DNA from 2 places in the Neobacillus terrisolis genome. Region 2 is predicted to be linked to the other one. Evidence: predicted binding sites of a transcription regulator. Region 2 holds the regulator's gene; the other holds the start of a gene.
What was found. The regulator Rex, encoded in region 2, represses fermentation and respiration genes when NADH is low (regulators of the CRP and FNR family bind a similar motif). The targets are predictions, from matches to a motif close to TTGTGAAATATTTCACAA.
Positions count from the first base shown of each region.

Region 1: a site for Rex is predicted at 1,730-1,747, ahead of qoxA (cytochrome aa3 quinol oxidase subunit II). Genes of this name have one in related genera too.

Region 1 covers NZ_JBKFGH010000006.1:160,618-163,869, forward strand. Annotated here, with positions in the region: gene qoxB (cytochrome aa3 quinol oxidase subunit I) at 1-723, opposite strand, end outside; gene qoxA (cytochrome aa3 quinol oxidase subunit II) at 713-1,681, opposite strand; gene ACI48O_RS04755 (mechanosensitive ion channel family protein) at 2,008-2,904, shown strand; gene ACI48O_RS04760 (cation:dicarboxylate symporter family transporter) at 2,929-3,252, opposite strand, start outside.
Region 2 covers NZ_JBKFGH010000047.1:5,196-8,447, reverse strand. Annotated here, with positions in the region: gene groL (chaperonin GroEL) at 1-103, opposite strand, end outside; gene groES (co-chaperone GroES) at 170-457, opposite strand; gene ACI48O_RS22040 (CPBP family intramembrane glutamic endopeptidase) at 749-1,480, shown strand; gene ACI48O_RS22035 (YdiK family protein) at 1,477-1,692, shown strand; gene ACI48O_RS22030 (redox-sensing transcriptional repressor Rex) at 1,709-2,362, opposite strand; gene moaC (cyclic pyranopterin monophosphate synthase MoaC) at 2,388-2,882, opposite strand; gene ACI48O_RS22020 (ABC-F family ATP-binding cassette domain-containing protein) at 3,027-3,252, shown strand, end outside.

The DNA of each region.
Region 1 (3,252 bases), on a different contig from region 2:
TGGGAACGAAGCAACGATAATAATGGATGCAATAAATGATGTCCATGTGAACATTGGCATTCTCATTAACGTCATACCCTTTGTTCGCATCTTTAAAATTGTGACAATGAAGTTAATTCCTGTCATTAATGTTCCGATCCCTGCAATTTGTAAGGCAACGGCATAATAGTTATTTCCAATCCCAGGAGTAAACTCTTTCCCGGCAAGTGGGAAGTACGAGGTCCAGCCAGCATCAGGTGAACCACCGACTACGAAAGATATATTAAAGAGCATGGCACCAACGAAAAATAACCAGAAGCTAAGTGCATTTAATTGTGGGAACGCAACGTCTCTCGCTCCGATTTGTAAAGGAATAATAACGTTCATTAGTCCAATTAACAGCGGCATAGCCATAAATAAAATCATGATGACCCCATGGGTAGTAAAAATCTCATTGTAATGTTGGGCATCTAAAAATTCCATTTCAGGTCTTGAAGTTTGGACCTTCATTAACAGCCCGTCAATCCCGCCGCGAAAGAACATCAATACTCCGGCAAGGATGTACATGATCCCGATTTTTTTATGATCTACAGTGGTGATCCATTCTGTCCATAACCAGCGCCACTTCTTAAAATATGTGATTCCAGCAACAATTCCGATCATTGATAGTAAAATCGCAATCTGAGATCCTATAATAAGAGGATCTCCAGTCATCATGAAAAACTCTTTCCAATTAATGTCCATGCTGTTCACCTCCATCATTATCGTTCATGTTATTTTGAGTTTCAGCATTCGTATTTTCTTCTTTGAATATTTCCCCTTGATATCCATGGGTCTTATAAAGCTCAGGGTTGGTAATAGTTTTTGAGTCCATTTCAGAATGGTCAATCCATTCCAAGTGTGTATTTGAATAAGTAAGTCGGCCTAAGTGAGTTGGTTTTAGCAGCTCTTCGTATTTCTTTTCAGACAGCTTTGGAGCAGTCTTTTTTACATCCTTTACCCATTGTTCAAAATCGATTTGGGTTTGCGCTAAAACTTCAAATTCCATATCGGCATAGCCACGACCGTTAAAGTTCGTATTTCTTCCTAAATAGGAACCAGGGTGGTCTGCTACCACATATAATTGAGTTTGCATTTTATTCATCGTGTATTTTTGACCAGCTAATGCAGGTACCCAAAATGATTGCATTGTACTTGCTGATGTTAATTTAAAGAGGACTGGACGATCTTCAGGAATGTTGACATAATTGATGGTTTCAATTCCTTGTTCCGGGTAACTAAAGATCCATTTCCAGTCTGCAGATGTTACATGGATCGTAAGCGGTTCTTTCTTTTCATATCCCTCTGGAACTTTCTCAAGTGCGTATAGTGTTTTAACCGTTGGAATCGTTAATGCGATCACGATTAAAATGGGAATGGCAGTCCAAATGACTTCAAGTACCATACTGCCGTGTTCTTCTGGTGGCTCGTAATCTTTGTTTTCGCGTCTTTCACGATATTTCCACACTATGTAGCCAAATAAACCAAATACAACAACTACTACAAGTAGCATGAAAATAAGGGACCAGTTAATCAAATCTAAAATACTGCGAGCAACAGGACCCTGTGGATCAAAAACAACTAAGCTTGGTTCACAGCCGCTTAAAAGTACAATAGTAAGTGCGGCCAACAGGGAGAGCAAAAAGGTTTTTTTAGGATTCATTTTTTTTACTCCTTTTAAGTTTTTAATAAAGATGGGAAAAAGACATAAATGTAAAATAATTCACAATCTTAAATCAATAATTATAATAATTATTAAACGATAATTATTATTTCTACTACATAAATGATGATAACATAAAAAAATCCCAAATAATGATCAAAGTTTGAATAAATTGTGACAAATGTTTGAAGGGTTAATTATCCATTACTGGACAAAATTGTTTGAGGGTGTAGCGGGTATACTACTTATTAGTGAACATAGATTGAAGTTTAAAGGAGAAAAGTGCGGTATAATAGCCTATATAGAGAGATATGGGGGGATAAAGTATGGAGAATTGGACACAATCAATTTTTACTTTTTTTAAAATCGAATGGGAGAATGTTCAAGATTATTTTTTATCTCTCATTCTTACTGCTGTTGTTTCATACTTGACGATTAGAATCATCCGTTTGTTCATCCATCAATTTTTTAAACGAACTCATTTTATCGATGAGAAAAAAGAAAATACAATTGAGAGCGTAGTTAGGAATACCGCAAACTATATTTTGTTTTTTGTTATTTTATTTGCGGCAATTAAGCCTTTTGTCGAAAATTTAAAAGAGTTTATTATGGCTGGAGGAATCATTGCAGCAGTTGTTGGTTTTGGAGCGCAGAAGGTCATCAATGATCTATTAAGCGGGATGTTTATCATATTTGAACGTACCATTCAAAAAGGAGATTTTATTAATATAAATGAAGAACTTGAGGGAGGAACAGTTGAAGAACTCGGGTTTCGGGTTGTTAAAATCCGGTTGATTAATGGAAAGCTAGTTACAATCTCTAACGGTGAGATCCGTAAACTTGTTAATGGTTCAGTTGATATGAGACGGGTTTTTGAAAGTGTCATCGTATCATTTAATGAAAATCCAGGAAAAATAAAGGCACTGCTCGAGGGCGTATGTACTGAATTAAACGAACGGCATAAGGATTTCTTATTAGTGGATAAAACGACTGGAGAATATAAAGAAAAATACCAATTATACGGACTTCACTCATTAGATGTAAGCCCAATTGGTTACAAATTTTCGATTACTGCAACAGTGAACGATATCGATTACATAACAGCTGCAAGAGAAACTAAAGAGCTATTGGCTCAAACGATGTATGATAACAGGGTCATCATGCCCGCTCAGCAAATTGTTTTGCAAAGAGAAAAAGAACGAGAAGCCACCTTACAAAAGTAAAAAGCTGCCAAATGGCAGCTTTTTTTATGAAACTTTTTCAATTTTAACATTAGCTTTTTGAGGTCTAAATTCGCCTTCCCATTTTGAAATAACCGCCGCAGCAAGAGAGTTCCCTACTACGTTAACAGATGTACGAGCCATATCAAGAAGACGGTCGATTCCAGCAATGAAAGCTAAACCTTCAACTGGGATTCCAACAGAGCCCAAAGTTGCTAATAATACAACAAATGAAACGCCTGGAACTCCAGCAATCCCTTTGGAGGTTACCATAAGGACGAGCATAAGGGTAATTTGCGAGCTAATTGGCATGTCAATCCCATACATTTGTGCAATAAAGATTGCTGCCAA
Region 2 (3,252 bases):
GTCCTTTAGGTCCAAGAGTTACTTTTACTGCATTTGCAAGAGTATCAACACCGCGAAGCATTGAGCGACGTGCGTCTTCACTGAATTTAATTTCTTTTGCCATCGTTTAATAACCTCCTCTTAATCTTCGTTTATCTTATTATTAGTCATGATCGTGACAGATCAATGATTATTGGCCTACTACAGCAAGAATATCGCTTTCACGTAGAATTAAATATTCAGTACCTTGGTATTTCACTTCTGTACCGGAGTATTTTGAGAAGATAATGCGATCGCCTACAGCAACCTCTACTGCCACACGCTCTCCACTGTCAAGAACACGACCTGAACCAACAGCAATTACTTTTCCTTCTTGTGGCTTTTCTTTAGCAGTGTCCGGTAGAACAATACCGCTTGCAGTTTTTTCCTCTGACTGAACAAGCTCAATAACAATACGATCACCAATTGGCTTTAACAAGAGAAACAACCTCCTCAAATAATATGTAGATTATTATTTATTAGCACTCTCCTCTATCGAGTGCTAACACAATTATTATAATAAATAATTGCACCATCTTTTGCAAGAGAGATGGTAAATTTTTTTTATTTTGGTCCATGCTTTTCTCAACCTTATAAAGTATGCATCTTATTACCGTTTTTATCCATATTGGCAAAAAATTTTTTCTACAAATCTTATTCATTTGTATCTACCCTTGATAATTTGTACAATTGAGCTTAGTTCATTAGTTTTTTTAAGGAGAAGCATAATTTGAAAAAAGAGTATTGGATCGTCATTATTATCTTTTTAACTCTACAATTGTCTAGTCTTGTTGGTTTACCCTTAACCGCCTACATTGGGACTCTATTTGGATATTCAGCGAGCGAAATGAAAATACTGGCCGTTCCGATTTGGCTTGTCACAAGCTTTACTGTATCCCTTATCCTTGTGCTTTGGGTTTTGCGCGGTGAATTTACGACTAGGTTAGAACGGAATCAAGCTAGTATATCCTTGTCGATCTTCTGGGCCATTTCCGGTGTTTTTCTTGCCTTATTTGCTCAACAAGTTGCAGCCAATATTGAAGCGATGCTAGGAATCAAAATAGGCTCGGATAATACCCAACAAATATTAACCGTGATCGAAAGCTTTCCAGTTATTATTTTAATCAGCTCGATCATCGGACCTATTTTAGAGGAAATTGTTTTTCGAAAAATTATTTTTGGAGCTCTTTATCAACGACTGAATTTCTTTTTATCTGCTCTCATAAGCTCCGTTATTTTTTCTTTAGCTCACATGGAACCGGAGCATACTTTGTTATATTCAGCGATGGGCTTTACCTTTGCCTATCTTTATGTAAAAACAAAGCGAATTATCGTACCCATCTTTGCCCATGTTTCAATGAACACGCTCGTTGTGCTGATCCAAACTGTGTATAAAGAGGATATCGATCGGCTCATTGAACAATCAGAAAAAATTCAAAGCTTTATCGGAGGATTTTTATGATACAATCACCTTTGCTTACCGGAAGTATTCATATTGTTTTAGCTTGTTTATTTACCTATTTTGCGATTGATAATGTTAATCAATATGGCTGGGATTTCTTTAGTATCATCCTTGTCCTCCTCGCCACATTTGATTTCGGCTCTGGGCTAAAATTGGTAGCCCTTTACTTTAAATTAAGAAAAATAACCCAAAATAAAAATGAGCCTAGATAACGGGCTCATTTTTTGATTATTCTTCTGTGCTATTTGGATAATGCTTTAAGAAATAGACGAGTGATTGTAATTCTACCGCTAAATCAATATGATGAACTCGAATGCTTGAAGGGACATTTAATCGAGCAGGTGTAAAATTTAGAATCCCTTTAATGTTTACAGATGCGAGCCGATCCGTAGTAGTTTGGGCCACAGGAGCAGGTATCGTTAAAATGGCCACTTGAATATCCTCTTCTTCGATCTTTTGCTCTAAATCATCCATATGGTAAACGGGTACATCTCCAATTTTTGTGCCGACCTTCGCCTCATCTACATCAAATGCGATTTCAATCTTTGTATTATTATTTTTTAAGAAATTGTAATTTAAAAATGCCGTTCCTAGATTCCCGACACCAATTAACGCAACCTTCGTCAGTTCGTCCTGATCCAGCGTTTTTCGAAAAAAGGTTAGCAAATAGTTAACATTGTAGCCATAGCCCTTTTTCCCTAATGCGCCAAAATAAGAAAAATCCCGTCGAATCGTTGCTGAGTCAACTTTAACTGCTTCACTTAGCTCTGCTGATGATACACGCTGTTTACCTGATGAATGTAAATTTTTCAAAAAACGATAATACAGTGGTAATCTCTTTGCAGTGGCTTGTGGAATTTTGGTTGTATTGTCATTCGACATGTCAACACGCCTCTCCCATTTAAGATTATTTCACACGGTTCTCTCTACGAAAGTCCCCATTTTTTCCACCGGTTTTTTCGATCAGATATGTTTTTCCAATTACCATGCCTTTATCTACGGCTTTGCACATATCATAAACCGTTAACGCACAAACCGACGCAGCTGTTAACGCTTCCATTTCGACACCAGTATTTCCTTTTGTTTTCACCTTCGCTGAAATGAGCAATGTATATTCATCATTTTCTTTTTCCCATGAAAAAGAAACATCGACACCATTTAACGGAATAGGATGACACATCGGAATGATCTCCCACGTCTTCTTGCAGGCCATTACTGCTGCTACCTGTGCTACCGCAAGAACATCCCCTTTTTTCATTTCATTATTGGTGATTCTCTCATATATTTCACTGCTTACAGTGATACTTGAATGGGCTTCTGCCGTTCGAACAGTTTCCGGTTTACTGCTTACATCGACCATTTTCGCACGGCCTTCTTCATTAAAATGAGTAAATTCTCCCATGCATACAACACCTCTCTTTATGAATGATACACTATTTTTTCCATGAAGTGTGAATCAAACTTGTATTTTTCTTCACATGTTACGGTTATTGATGATATGCCAGGAATACGTTACACTTACTCTATCGTAGTTGAGGTGAATATCATGATATTATTGCAGGTTAACCAATTAAATAAATTTTATGGCGCAGATCTTATTTTATCGAATATAAAACTTGAAGTACAAACCCGTGACAGAATTGCATTAGTTGGTCGAAACGGGGCAGGAAAATCAACCTTACTTAAAATTATCGCCGGACACATGTCGTATGATTCCGGAGAAATCATGAAGCCAAAGGAAGTAACCATCGGTTATTTAGCGCAAAATACCG